DNA from 4 places in the Ferrovibrio terrae genome. Region 3 is predicted to be linked to each of the others. Evidence: predicted binding sites of a transcription regulator. Region 3 holds the regulator's gene; each other region holds the start of a gene.

Region 1 (3,517 bases), 1.8 Mb from region 3:
CTGGCTGGCCGGCCAGAAGAAGAAGACGATGGTAATCGCGATCTGCGGAGCGACCAGCAGATACGGCAGATAGCGATTATGAAAGACGACTCGTTTTTCCATGGTGCGCCAAAGAAAAGCCCGCGCCCTGTAAAGTCAAGGCGCGGGCTTCCGTTAAGAGGGTCGAATCAGCTCACTATTAACGCTTGGCGTCGCGCTCGAACTGGCGGAGCAGGCGATTGCCACGCTCCACGGCAGTGTCGAGAGCTTCCTTGGGCGACTTCTTGCCCGACCAGACGGCTTCGAGTTCTTCGTCCATCACGTCGCGGATCTGCACGAAGTTGCCCAGGCGCAGGCCCTTGGAGTTGTTGGTCGGGGTCTTCAGCATCATCTGCTGTACCGAGGTGTCGGTGCCCGGATTGGCGGCGTAGAAGCCCTGCTGCTTGGTGGCTTCATACGACATCGGGGTGATCGGCAGGTAGCCGGTCACCTTGTGCCACCAGACCTGGTTCTCGGTCGAGGTCAGGTAATCGAAGAACTGGGCCACGCCCTTGTATTCCTCAGGCTTGTGCTTGCCGAGCACCCACAGCGAAGCGCCGCCGATGATCGAGTTCTGCGGTGCGCCGGCCACGTCGCTGTAGTACGGCAGCATCGAGATGCCCCACTTGAACTTGGCGCCGCGGGCGAAGGTGGCATAACCGGCCGAGCTTTCCATGTGGATGGCGCATTCGCCCGACACGAACTTGGCGTTCGCCTCGTTCTTGCGGCCGCCATACACCATCAGGCCTTCCTTCATCCAGGTCTGCAGCTGGGTGATGTGGCGCACATGCAGCGGGGTATTGAACTGCAGCTCGGTGTCGAAGCCATCGAAGCCGTTCGACTTGCTGGCGAAGGGCACGTTATGCAGCGCCGAGAAATTCTCCAGCTGCACCCAGGTCTGCCAGTTGCTCTGGAACGGGCAGGTGCTGCCCGAAGCCTTCAGCTTCTTCAGGATCGGGTCGAATTCCTGCCAGGTCTTCGGCGGCTTGTTCGGGTCAAGGCCGGCCTTCTCGAAGGCGTCCTTGTTGTAATACATCACCGGCGTCGACGAATTGAACGGATAGGACAGCATCTTGCCGTCCGAAGTGCTGTAATAGCCCGTCACCGCGCTGATGTAGGAACCCGGATCGAACTTGTAGCCGTTCTGCGACATCAGTTCGTGCACCGGCTTGATCGCGGCGCGCGAGGCCATCATCGTGCCAGTACCGACTTCGAAGACCTGCACGATATGCGGGCCCTTGCCGGCGCGGAAAGCGGCCATGGCGGCGGTCAGGGTTTCAGGATAGCTGCCCTTGTTGACGGCAACGATCTTGTACTTGTCCTGGCCCTTGTTGAAGCCTTCGGCGATCTCGTTGACCCGCTCATTCAGCGCGCCGGTCATCGCATGCCACCATTGCAGCTCGATGCGATTGTCCTTTGCCTGCGCCCACGCGCCCGAGGCGCTGATCGCTATGGCCGATCCGGCCAGCAGCGCGAGCGCAGTACGCGCGAGTTTCCCTGTCGATTTCATTGTTCAGTCTCCGGTGCTAAAGAAATCCGCCCTGAGTCGGGGGTGGCCGACGTTTTTATGGTTCCTACGATGACGTTCGCACGTAAGATTTGTTACGGTTATATGACAAGGGGCGGGTATTGACCAAGCCTTATTCTGCCAGTTCGGCTGTAGAAATTGGTTCTGACAGCCTGACGGTCGGCGCACAGAGCTTTCCGTTTCTAGTGAAGCGTGATTCCCGGGCGCGGCGTATGCTGCTGCGTGTAATGCCCAGGGATGGTGCGGTCATCCTGGTGCTGCCGACTCGGGCCAGCCTCAAATCCGGCCAGCAATTCGTCACCGAGCAGGTCGACTGGATCATGGCCCGGCAGGAAGAAAGACCGGAAAGCCAGCCTTGGCGTGATGGCGCGGTCCTTCCGCTTTATGGTGCGCCGCACATCATCCGCCACCGGCCCTCCGGTCGCGGCGGGGTCTGGCTGGAGCAGGACGAAATCCATGTCACCGGTCGCAGCGAGCATCTGCCGCGCCGCCTGCGCGACTGGCTCAAGCGCCGGGCACGCGAGGAATTCGGGGCGACCGCCCACGACATGGCCGCCAGCATCGGCGTGCAGGTGCGGCGCGTCACCGTGCGCGACACCCAGAGCCGCTGGGGCAGCTGCTCGGCGCATGGCAACCTGTCCTTTTCCTGGCGGCTGCTGCTGGCACCGCCGGCGATCGGGCGCTACCTGGTGGCGCATGAAGTGGCGCATCTCAAGCATATGGACCACAGCGTGGCTTTCTGGTCGCTCTGCGCGCGCCTGCTGGGCAGCGAACAGGATCTGCGCTCCGCGCGCGCATGGCTGCGGCGCCATGGCGCCGCCCTGCATCTGCACGGCTGACCGGACATGACAAACCCGCGGCGACCGCTGGCGCGCGACTCGACTGCGCTGGTGATCCTGCTCGGCTGCGCCACCGCGCTCGGGCCGCTCAGTACCGACATGTATCTGCCGTCGCTGCCGGTCCTGGTCGGGCTGTATGGCAGCGACATGGCGACCGTACAGCTCACGCTGAGCGCGTTTCTGGCCGGCTTCGCCGTGATGCAGCTGGTCTATGGCCCGCTGTCGGATCGTTTCGGCCGCCGGCGGGTGCTGCTGGCCGGGGTGGCGCTCTATACGCTGGCCTCGATCGCCTGCGCTTTTGCCGGCAGTGTCGAATGGCTGATCCTGTGGCGCTTCGTCCAGGCACTCGGCGCCTGCGCCGGTGTGGTGCTGGGGCGTGCCATCGCACGCGATCTCTATGAAGGGGCTGCTGCGGCCCGCGCACTCTCCATGATGGCGATGACGCTGGGTCTGACCCCGGCAGTGGCGCCGATCCTGGGTGGCTATCTGCATGACTGGTTCGGCTGGCAGGCAAACTTCATCGCCATGGCGCTGACCGGGGCAGCACTTGGCGTCTGCGTGCTGTTCTTCCTGGCCGAAAGCAACCGGCATATCAATCCGCAGGCGATGCGGCCCGGCCCGATGCTGCGCAACTTCGGCATCCTGGCGCGACATGCACGGTTCCGCGGCTACGTGCTTTGCATCGCCTTTTCCTATGGCGGCATGTTCAGCTTCATCTCGGCCTCGTCGTTCACGCTCGATCGCGTCTTCGGCGTCGGGCCGACCGAATTCGGTTTGTGCTTCCTGCTGATCGTGATCGGCTACCTGATCGGCGGCTTCATCGGCACGCGCTTTACCATCCGTTTCGGCGTCAATGCCATGCTTGGCCTCGGCGCGGCGTCCTGCGCGGCCGGCGGCCTGCTCATGCTGGCGCTGCAGGGCTGGGCCTGGATGGCGGCGCTGACGTGGCACTGGTTCAGCCTGATCGGCCCGATGATGCTGTTCACCCTGGGGCTCGGCCTCACCATGCCGCAGGGCCAGGCCGGTGCGCTGCAGCCGTTTCCGCAGATGGCGGGGGCGGCGGCGTCGCTGATGGGCTTTGTGCAGATGAGTGTAGGCGCCTTTGCCGGGATCATCGTGGGCCATGCGCTGA
Region 2 (3,517 bases), 730 kb from region 3:
GCCACTTCGCCGGTGCGGATTTCACCGACGAAGGGATGCGAGCGGGCATAACCGCGCTGGGTGGAGTAGCCCAGCGCCAGCAGGTAGCCCTCGTCGGCGCGCGCCAGATTCTGCAGCCGGATGTCGCGCCCGGCCGGGAAAGTCAGCGGCTCGCGCGTCAGGTCGCCCACCGCGGCATCCTCGGCATCGGGCAGTTCGCGTTCGATCAGGCCTTCGGCATTCAGCAGATCGACCACCTGCGGCAGGTGATCGGCGAGCTCGCCCTTGCCTTCCGCCTGCGGAGCAGACCCGGCTTCCAGCGCGAAATCGATCAGGCGATGCGTGTAGTCGAAGGTGGGCCCCAGCAGCTGGCCGCCCGGCATATCCTTGAAGCAGGAGGAAATGCGGCGCGATACTTTCATCTTGCCGGTATCGATCGGCAGCGACACCGCCAGGCGCGGCAAGGTGGTGCGATAGGCGCGCAGCAGGAAGATCGCCTCGACCTGGTCACCGCGCGACTGCTTCAGCGCCAGTGCGGCCAGATCGGGATCGTAGACCGAGCCTTCGGTCATCACGCGGTCGACGCCGCCGCTCATCTGTTCGCGAATTTGTGCCACGCTCAGTTCGGGCACGTCCGGATTGCCGCGGCGATCTTCCGCCAGCAGCTGATGGGCATTGCCGATGGCGGTCTCGCCGCCTTTCACTGCCACATACATGTCAGGCTCCCTCGAAGCTGATCGCTGTGCTGCGCGGCAGGGCGACCAGATCACGGCCGCAGCCCAGATAAAGATCGACACCGCGCGGGAATTCGATAGAGAGCGCCGCGCGTTGCCGCCACAGGCTCTGATCCAGGCCGCAGAAGGACATACTGATGCTGTCCTTGATGCCCGGCCCGCGCCAGGTCATCAAAGATGGGCCGCCGAGGCTCTGTACCTGCACGAGGAGCGTCGCGCCGCGTTCGGGCGATTCATCGGTGCCGAAGGAGAAAGTCTCGAGCGCGGGCATCTGCGCGGCATCAAGCACTGCAAACGCGGCCTGATCGGGTTTCGCCGCCAGCGGCGCGCCGCTGTGGAAACGCAGCCAGGTGCGTACGGCATCTGTATCGAAACCCGGGCCGAGCCAGACCGGCGTGTCGAGATCGGCCAGCGTCAGCAAGGCGGCGGCCAGCGCCGGCGACAAACCGTCGGGATGGCCAGTTTCGGTTTCCACAGTCACCACGCGGCCGGGCCGCGCCATGGCATCGAGCAGGGCGCGGAAGGCCTGCTGGCTCTGCTGCACCGGATCATCGAAGCCGGTCGCGGGTGTCTCAAGGATTTCAGTCATGCTCAGTCCTCCCCGCGCACCAGGGTGAAGAAATCGACCTTGGTGGCGGCCACTTTCGCCGCGCGGGTCGCACGCTCTGTTGCCAGTTTCTGTTCGACCGGCGCGATCAGCAGCTGTTCGATCTTCTCGGCGCCGTCCGCGTCCTGACTCAGCGCATCGAAGACGGCGACCAGTTCGGCCCGGCGGCGATCGCGGCCCTGCACGTAGCCCACGCCCATCTTGCCGTCGCTCTCCAGCGTCACCACGCAACGCGACACCGTCATCTCACCGAGATTGAACCGCTGCCCCACCCCGCCGGCGCGCCCCCGCACCATGGCGAGGCCCGTCTCGGGCTGCTTCAGCCGGCGCCAGGCCGGCGGCGCCGGCAGTGCGGCCAATGCGGCTTCCAGCGTGGCGCGGTCGGTGCGGGCCAGGATGCGCAGGCGGCGCTGGCGCGCGCCGATCTCCGGGTCCGTCTGGGTGGCTTGAGCTGTCATACTCGACCTCTTGCGCAATGGTCTAAATTTGTCTAGACATCTATATATTCAATACCCCGCCGGGCTGGCTTCAGCAAGCCACGACTTGGCGAAGTTTTTATGACGGCCAATCTTTGAAGGCGGAGTGCAGCGATGTCTGAACGAGCAGCGGTCGCGGGACATATCGAACGCGGCGTCGGCACGGCGGTCTGGCGACAGATCGCCTTCGCCATGGAGCAGGCGATCCGTCGCGGCGACTACAAGCCGGGCATCCAGCTGCCGACCGAAAAACAGCTGGCCGACCGCTTCGGCGTCAATCGCCATACCGTGCGCCAGGCCATGAACCGCCTGGCCGAAACCGGCCTGGTCAGCATCGAGCAAGGCCGCGGCATGTTCGTCGCGGAAGGTTCACTGGATTACCGCATCGGCGCACGCACGCGTTTCACCGAAAACCTGCTGACCCGGCAGAAGAAGCCGCTGCGTGAACTGATTTCGGCCGATCAGGTCCCCGCCCCCGCCGATATCGCGCGTGCGCTCGGCATCCCGACCGGCGCGCCGCTGTGGCAGATCGAGACGCGCAACCACGCCGATGATCGCGCCGTCAGCATGAGCAGCCATTTCTTCAGTGCCGATCGCTTCCCCGACATGCCCGAGCTGTTCCGCCGCGCCAACTCCATCACCGGCGCGCTGAAACTGGCCGGCGTTGCCGACTATCACCGCCGCACCACGAAGATCGCGGCCAGACTGATCGCCGCCAATGACGCGCGCTTGCTGGATCTGCCGCGCACGCGGCCGGTGCTGATCAGCGAAACCGTGAATGTCGATGAACGCGGACGTCCGGTGGAGTATGTCCGCGCGCGCTTCGCGGCGGATCACGTCACACTCAGCATCGAGCACCTGGAATAATTCAGCCGCCCGCATCGAGGCGGCCGAGAGTCGCCAGGCCGTCGCGCCGCACCACGATGACTTCGCCACTGCGCGGAAAGATGCCGGTCAGCGCCGTGATATTGACCTGATGTGTCACCAGCACGGCCGGCTTGGCCGCTGGCAGCGCGGCGATCAGTTGGCGCAACGCGGTGGTGCTGTCGGCGGCGGCGCCCGACGCCCCAAAGAAGGAGTTGAGCGGCGCTGCCACCTGCACCGGGCCCAGCGCGAGGCCGCTTGCCGTGTCGCGACAGCGGCACCAGGCGCTGCTGCGAATTTCGGCCGCCGCGATCCCCTGCCGCCGGAAGGCCTCTCCCAATCGGGCCGCCTGGGCGCGGCCATCGGGCGAAAGATTGCGCTGGGTCGCACAGTCATCGAGCCGGAAGCCGGCCGGGTCGCCGGTGCCCGGCGCTTCGGCATGGCGGACCAGCGCCACGGCCTCGCCGCTGCGTAAAGCCTCCCACAGCCGCGGGCTGGCGCGGGCCACCTCCGCGCCGACAGCACCGCAGCACAGGATGACTGCAAACCACACCGTTCGAAACATCATGCCGGCCTCCCTGTCGCATGTCGGATATAGCGTGCCGCTGCGTTCCGGCGAGGGCCGCTGACGGAACCTTGGTGGGTAAAATTGCACACAATCCGGATTGACGATCCCCGCCGGTCTGGGTAGGGCTTGGGGCAAGCGCTGCAGTTGTGCCAGCGCGGGGGTGATCCGGCATGTTCGATCTGGCAATGGAATGGCTCAATCTGGTGCTGCGCTGGATGCACCTGATTTTCGGCATTGCCTGGATCGGCTCGTCCTTCTTCTTCGTCTGGCTCGACAACTCGCTGCGTAA
Region 3 (3,517 bases):
AGCAGGCGCTCCATGACGTCGATCTCGACATTCCGGCCCGTTCGGTCACGGCGCTCATCGGCCCGTCCGGCTGCGGAAAATCGACGTTCCTGCGTTGCCTGAACCGGATGAACGACACGATCCGAGACTGCCGCGTCATCGGCGATATCACGCTCGACAAGCTTAATGTCTACGACAGCAAGGTCGATGTCGTGCAACTGCGCGCCCGCGTCGGCATGGTGTTCCAGAAGGCGAATCCGTTCCCGAAATCGATCTACGAGAATGTCGCCTACGGTCCACGCATCCATGGCCTGGCTGAAAACAACGAGCATCTCGACCATATCGTCGAGACATCGCTGAAGCAGGCCGGTCTGTGGAAGGAAGTTGGCAACCGACTGCAGGAATCCGGCACTGGCCTGTCCGGTGGCCAGCAGCAGCGCCTCTGCATTGCCCGCGCCATTGCCGTGGCACCGGAAGTGATCCTGATGGACGAGCCCTGCTCGGCGCTCGACCCGATCGCCACTGCGCATATCGAAGAACTGATGGACGAACTGCGCGAGCAGTACACCATTGTCATCGTGACGCATTCGATGCAGCAGGCCGCGCGCGTCTCGCAGAAGACCGCTTTCTTCCATCTGGGCAACCTGGTCGAAACCGACGACACCAGGGTGATTTTCACCAATCCCAAGGATGAGCGGACCCAGGGTTACATCACCGGTCGCTTCGGCTGAGCAGAGTGAGGATTTAGAAAATGCCGCAACATATCGTTCAGCGTTACGACGACGAGCTGAAGAAGCTTTCCACCCTGATCGTGCAGATGGGCGGACTGGCGGAATCGCAGCTGGCTGCCGCGGTCGATGCCATCGTCAAGCGTGACAGCAAACTGGCCGAAGAGGTTGTGCAGGGCGACGCCAAGATCGATGCCTTGCGCAACCAGGTCGACGATTTTGCCATTGAGATGCTGGCCCGCCGGCAGCCGATGGCCGCCGATCTGCGCGTAATTGTCGCGGCGCTGCGTATCTCCTCGGAGATTGAGCGTATCGGCGATTATGCCAAGAATGTCGGCAAGCGCGCGGTTGCGCTGAACCAGGCGCCGCTGGTGCGGCCGGTACATGCCATCCCGCGCATGGCTGCCCTGGTGCAGGCCCTGATCAAGGACACGCTGGACGCCTATATCACCGACGACGCCGCCAAGGCTGACGCGGTCTGGGCCCGAGACGAAGAGGTTGATGACCTCTATACCAGCCTGTTTCGCGAATTGCTGACCTACATGATGGAAGATCCGCGCTCCATCACGCCCTGCACGCATCTGCTGTTCATCGCCAAGAACATCGAGCGTATCGGCGATCATGCCACCAACATCGCCGAGCTGATCCACTACACGGTTCTGGGTGAGATGCCCAAGGAAGATCGCCCGAAGGGGGATGATACCGCCTACGCGGTGGTCAATGTGCCGGGAGGCCAGCGATGAATATCGCAATCAAGCCGCGCGTCCTTGTCATCGAGGACGAGGCAGCGCTACTGGCGCTGCTGCGCTACAATCTGGAAAAGGAAAACTACACCGTCGACGAAGCGATGGACGGCGAGCAGGCCCTGCTGAAGGTGGCCGAGCATATGCCGGACCTGATCCTGCTCGACTGGATGCTGCCGCGCCTGTCGGGGCTGGAAGTCTGTCGCCAGCTGCGTCGCGATCCCAATGCCCGTAATGTGCCGATCATCATGCTGACGGCGCGCGGCGAGGAAGCCGACCGCGTGCGCGGCCTGGATGCTGGTGCCGACGACTATATCGCCAAGCCGTTTTCGCCCAGCGAACTGCTGGCGCGCATTCGCGCCGTGTTGCGCCGCATCCGTCCGGCTCTGGCGGAAGAGGTGCTGACCTATGGCGGGCTGGTGATGGATGTCGCCACCCACAAGGTGACGCGTAACAGTCGCGATATTCATCTCGGCCCCACCGAGTTCCGTCTGCTGCGTTATTTCCTGGAGCATCCTGGGCGCGTGCTGTCGCGCGATCAATTGCTGGATGCGGTCTGGGGGCGCGATATCTATGTCGAGCAGCGCACAGTCGACGTGCATATCCGCCGGCTGCGCAAGGCTCTGAACGGCAACGGCGAGACGGACGTCATCCGCACCGTGCGTTCGGCCGGCTATGCGCTGGAACTGACCGCCACGCCGGCAATGAGTGCCTGAGTCGAGCGCTTGAGCTCAACGCTGACCAATAAAAAAAGCCAGCCGTTCACCACGGCTGGCTTTTTCGTTTTTGGAGAAGCCGTGGCTTAGCGGCGGCCGGCGATCTGCTTCTTCATGGCGGCGAACAGGGCATCGATCTTACCGCCATTGTTCTGGATCACCGATTCGAACTGCTGACGCTGTGTGAAGGCCATCGACACGCCTTCCACGATCACGTCGGTGACCCGCGGCTTGCCGTCCTTCTCATGCGTCTTCCATTCGACACGGATCGGCGGGCCGCTCTGGCGATTGATCTGCGATTCAACGATGCTCTCGCTGCCGGCTGCCTTGGCGCCGTCGCGGACTTCCAGCGTTTCGCCGTTATACTGCGACAGCAACTGGGCATAGACCTTGGTGAGGTAGTCCTCGAACAGCGCGTCGTATTCCTTCTTCTGTTCGGGCGTGATGCCGCGGCTGTAGCGGCCAAGGCAGAAGCGGCCGACCGCATCGAGGTCGAGGTGGTTGGTCAGCAGGGTGCGGACCAGTCCTTCGCGTTTTTCCTGGGTCAATGAGCGGTCGCCCAGCGCCTTCAGCGTGTCGGTGCCGACCTCGCGGATGAACTGGTCGGGCGCCGCGGCCTGGGCCGCACGGACGGGGCCGGCAGCGACAAGCGCAAGTCCGGCCAGGGCCGTAAGCAGTAGGCGGCGTGAAACGGTCAGGGGAAGGGGCATGTGGCAACCAGCTAAGCTGTGGAGATTAATAGTCTTTTGCATTCCGAATAAGGCTTTAGCGAGGCGAATTCATAGCCCGGCTGCATTATGAAGGCCATGATTCTTTTTATGACGCGATTTAGTTCTACACAAATACATAAAGATATGTTTATATATAGTCCATGAACATCGAGCCGAGCTTTACCCTGGACGTCCTGATGGCCGCTTTGCGGGCTGCCGCCGAGCCGACGCGGCTGCGCCTGCTGGCGCTCTGCGCCGACAGCCAGCTCACGGTGTCAGAGCTCACCCAGATTCTGGGCCAAAGTCAGCCGCGCGTCTCGCGACATCTGAAACTGCTCTGCGAGGCGGGGCTGCTGGAGCGTGTGCCGGAAGGCACCTGGGCTTTCTATCGCGTGGGCGATCGGCTGGCCGGTGCGCCGCTGGCCCGTGCGCTGGCCACGTTGCTGCCGGCCGAGGACCCCATTCTGGCGCGCGATGCCGAGCGGCTGATCGCCGTGAAGCGCGCCCGCACCGAGGCCGCCGAACGGTATTTCCGCGACAATGCCGCCCAGTGGTCGGCGATCCGCTCGCTGCATATTGATGAAGCCCAGGTTGAGGCCGCCGTGCTGAAGATGCTGGATGGCGGTCAGCCGATCGGCGAT
Region 4 (3,517 bases), 1.3 Mb from region 3:
GACTGCCAGTTCGCTCAGCAGTGTCTTGATCCGGTCGGTGTAGCGCGTCAGTGCCGCGATGGCTTCCGCTGCCGGCACATTGCGATTCTCGATCGACAGCAGCTGCAGGGTGAAGAGTTCGGGGAACAGCGCGAAGTCGGCCTTGTAGTCGGCGACCACGTCGACGAAATACTCGACCTGCTTGGCGAATTCCTCAAACGACCGCACGGGCCGCTGCTGGTATTGCACGGCGGCGACGCGGGCGGTGCGTGCGCGCGGCAGCGGTGCGGAGATATGCACATCGCCCTCGGCACCATAGGCGGGATTGCGCCACACCATATGCGTGGCATGGCCGCGCGATTCATGGTCGGTGTCGAGATAGCCGCGCAGCACGCCGATCGGCTCGAAGGCATTGCGGAGCTGGAAGTTGATCACCGGATCGCGCAGGTTGCCGGCGCGCACGCGGTCCAGATACTTCTCCGCCGAACGCAGCTGCGACCAGCGTCGGCTCAGGCCCGGCATGCGGCCGCCGAAGACAATGCCTTTCAGATGCAGCCGTTCGCAGAGCTGCTTGCGCGCGTTGTACAGCCGCTGGCCCAGGCGCAGGCCGCGATAATCGGGATCGACGCAGACTTCCATGCCGTAGAGCCAGTCGCCCTGGCTGTCATGCCGTGCCGCGTAGCCGCGTCCGGTGATGCCTTCCCAGTCATGCGGCTTCAGCGCCAGCTTCTCGGTGATGCGGAAGGTCGCGCAGTAGCCGACGATGGTGTTGTCGTAGATGGCAACAAACTGCCCCTGCGGGAAATGATGCTGGTGGCCGCGCAACTGCGCCACTGTATAGGCACCGTCCGTGCTGTGCCCGGCATAGACTTTCGTGGTCAGGGCATGGATGCCGGGGATGTCCTGCGGCGTGGCATTGCGCAGCAGCAGCCTGGGTTTGGCTGCGCCGGTAGGTACGGTTTCGACGGTCCCGGATTTGGCACGGCGCGGGGCACGCTGCTGCAGGGCGCGGCTGGCGCCCACGGCGGAGCCCGGCTTGGCGGGGGTTTTTTTCGGCGTGGTCATGATGAAATCTCGCTGCGGGGACTGATCGGAAAATCTCCCCTAACAACGGCGCAACGCGGCTTAAGGTGCCGAAATGAACGCGCAGAATGACCGCAAAAACCGGCGGCTGTGTGATGGAATGCTGCTGTGAGGAGAAAAGAAAAAGGGCCGCCCGGACGATGCCGGGGGGATGGCAGGGGGTGCCGGACGGCCCTGTTCAGACTGCCTTGGCAGCCTGCAATGAAGCGATTTGAGCCGATGAAAGCGGCAGAAATGGGGCGGCCGGCGGGTTTGTCGGCGCCCAGGTAACGCTCCCGGCCGTTTCGCAGAACTGTAACAATCGTAAACGGCTGTATTGTTTGACTATTTTCCAATGGCTCCGATAGAGTCCGCCGCCATGAACGAACCGCCCGCGCTGCTGCGTTTCGGCCTTGCCCCGGGCGGGCTGTCGGCTTTGCGTCGGCATGACCTGCTCAGCGCGAAGCGCGGTCGCATCCTGAAATCCACTCTGGCCCTGCTCGATACGACGGATCGCCGCTTTGCGGCCGCCGGCTGGCTCTGCCTCGCGCTCGATGACACCGAAGGCAAGCGCATTGTCACGCTTCCGGTCAGCGGCCTGCCGCTCGCGCCGGCACCGGCGCTGGACGAGGTCGGCGATCTGGAAAAGCTGGCCGAAGGCACGCAGAGCGGTCACATCTACAGCCTGCGCCAGGATGGCCATGCGATCATGCTGCAGGGCTACAAGGTGCAGCTCAAAAGCGGCAAACGCAGTGCGGTTTATGAGGCGCTGACCCTGCAGGCGCCTGCCGAAGCCGGTGCCGCTGTCGATGCGATGGCAGGCGATCTGGTGCGCGAGTTGCCGCTGCGCTGGACCGGTGCCGCGCCGCTGATCCAGGCTGCAGCCGCGCTTGATCTGGTCGAGCCGCAGTCGCTGCGCGCCGCCGGCCTCGATTTCGATCCGCCCGATGATGCCAGTGCCGCCGTTGTGCTGGCGGCTATCGGTCGACACTGTCTGGCGCAGTTCGATGCCAACCTGCTGCCGGTGCTGCGCGACCGCAATGCGGAAGGCGTGCATCAGATGCGCGTCGCACTGCGCCGCCTGCGCTCGGCCATCGGCGTATTTTCGGCGATGCTGGATGACAGCGCCCTCAATCCGCTGCTGGACGATCTGCGCTGGCTCGGCGCGCCGCTGGGGCGCAAGCGCGATCTCGATGTCTTCCTCACCGAAACGCTGACGCCGCTGCGCAGCCTGCCCGACGCGCCGAAACGCCTGCAGCATCTCGCCACCATCCTGGAAGACCGCCGCGTCTCGGCGCAGGAGGCGCTCGACGCCGCCCTGAATGCGCCGCGGCTCGCGGCGATGCGGCTCGGCCTCAACCGCTTCCTGTCCGCGGTCGAGGCCGGCGATGCGGCCGTGCTGTCCGACACCGCGCTGGCCTCTGCGCCGGCGGCGGATTTCGCCAGCGATATCCTGCACCGGCGGCGCCGGAAGGTGAAGGCGCTCGGCAGCCGCCATGCCGAACTCGATGTGCCGGAACTGCACGACCTGCGCATCCGCGCCAAGAAGCTGCGCTATGCCGCTGAATTCTTCCGGCCACTGTTCAAACATCGCAAAGGCTCGCGGCGCTTTATCGCTGCACTGGCGCATCTGCAGGATTGTCTCGGCATGCTCAACGATGCCGATGTGGGTACGCGCCTGGTGCGCGACCTGCTGCCATCGCCGGACCAGGACCCGGCCGCTGCCGCAATCGCGGCCTGGTTCTCCGGCCGGCAACAGGTACAGCTCGCGCAGCTTGGCGAGGCCTGGGACAGTTTCGCGGCGCTGCGGCCGTTCTGGAAAGACCGCCGGTCCAGCTAGTCGATCAGCTTGCCATCCGGCCCGTGGAAGGGATGCGGCCCGTCGTGGTCGCCGATCGCCACCGTATGCGTGATCAGCCTGCCATCGTTCCACCAGTGCAGCATGTAGCCCGGCGGTTCCATGGTGAAGCGGCTCGGCGCATCCGGATCGATATCCAGCGCCACCTGATGCGCCGGGCTCGGGCAGGTCAGCGCAGTGCGGCCGCCGACATCGGCGCGGATCACGCGATGCAGATGTCCGCACAGGATCAGCCTGATCTGCGGGTGCTGCGCGACAATACGCTCGAACTCGGTCGCGCCCTTCAGGCCGATCTTGTCCATATGGCCGATGCCGGTGATGAAGGGCGGATGATGCATCATCACCAGCGTCGGCTGGTCGGGCCGCTGCCTCAGTGCGTCCTCCAGCCAGCTTAAACGCTCGGCGCAGAGTTCGCCGCCGCCCTGGCCAGGAATCAGCGTGTCGAGGCCAATGAGGCGCAGCGGATAGTCATCATTCACCGCGAATTGCAGGAAGCTGCCGCGTTCCTTCGGCAGATAGCCGCCGGTGGCGAAGGCATCGCGCATCGCGTCGCGTTCATCATGGTTGCCGGGGATGGCTATGATGCGCTGCTTGAGCGGCGCCAGAATCGATTTGAGG

The links. Region 3 encodes PhoB, which activates phosphate uptake and scavenging genes when phosphate is short. Its sites were predicted from a motif close to TNTCATAAAACTGTCA; they were not measured.
Region 1: ugpB (sn-glycerol-3-phosphate ABC transporter substrate-binding protein UgpB) is a predicted target of PhoB. The motif match lies at 1,621-1,636, and genes of this name have one in related genera.
Region 2: phnF (phosphonate metabolism transcriptional regulator PhnF) is a predicted target of PhoB. The motif match lies at 1,868-1,883, and genes of this name have one in related genera.
Region 4: FNB15_RS06980 (CYTH and CHAD domain-containing protein) is a predicted target of PhoB. The motif match lies at 1,345-1,360, and genes of this name have one in related genera.

What each region holds. Positions count from the first base shown of each region.
Region 1 is NZ_CP041636.1:174,414-177,930, reverse strand. Features, by position in the region: gene ugpA (sn-glycerol-3-phosphate ABC transporter permease UgpA) at 1-102, opposite strand, end outside; gene ugpB (sn-glycerol-3-phosphate ABC transporter substrate-binding protein UgpB) at 179-1,528, opposite strand; gene FNB15_RS00835 (M48 family metallopeptidase) at 1,759-2,385, shown strand; gene FNB15_RS00830 (multidrug effflux MFS transporter) at 2,392-3,517, shown strand, end outside.
Region 2 is NZ_CP041636.1:1,954,196-1,957,712, reverse strand. Features, by position in the region: gene FNB15_RS09555 (carbon-phosphorus lyase complex subunit) at 1-695, opposite strand, end outside; gene phnH (phosphonate C-P lyase system protein PhnH) at 697-1,302, opposite strand; gene phnG (phosphonate C-P lyase system protein PhnG) at 1,305-1,778, opposite strand; gene phnF (phosphonate metabolism transcriptional regulator PhnF) at 1,911-2,663, shown strand; gene FNB15_RS09535 (histidine phosphatase family protein) at 2,665-3,228, opposite strand; gene FNB15_RS09525 (urate hydroxylase PuuD) at 3,399-3,517, shown strand, end outside.
Region 3 is NZ_CP041636.1:2,685,699-2,689,215, forward strand. Features, by position in the region: gene pstB (phosphate ABC transporter ATP-binding protein PstB) at 1-710, shown strand, start outside; gene phoU (phosphate signaling complex protein PhoU) at 731-1,450, shown strand; gene phoB (phosphate regulon transcriptional regulator PhoB) at 1,447-2,166, shown strand; gene FNB15_RS13120 (MlaC/ttg2D family ABC transporter substrate-binding protein) at 2,253-2,876, opposite strand; gene FNB15_RS13125 (ArsR/SmtB family transcription factor) at 3,038-3,517, shown strand, end outside.
Region 4 is NZ_CP041636.1:1,427,463-1,430,979, forward strand. Features, by position in the region: gene FNB15_RS06975 (carbon-nitrogen hydrolase family protein) at 1-1,044, opposite strand, end outside; gene FNB15_RS06980 (CYTH and CHAD domain-containing protein) at 1,421-2,881, shown strand; gene FNB15_RS06985 (phosphodiesterase) at 2,878-3,517, opposite strand, start outside.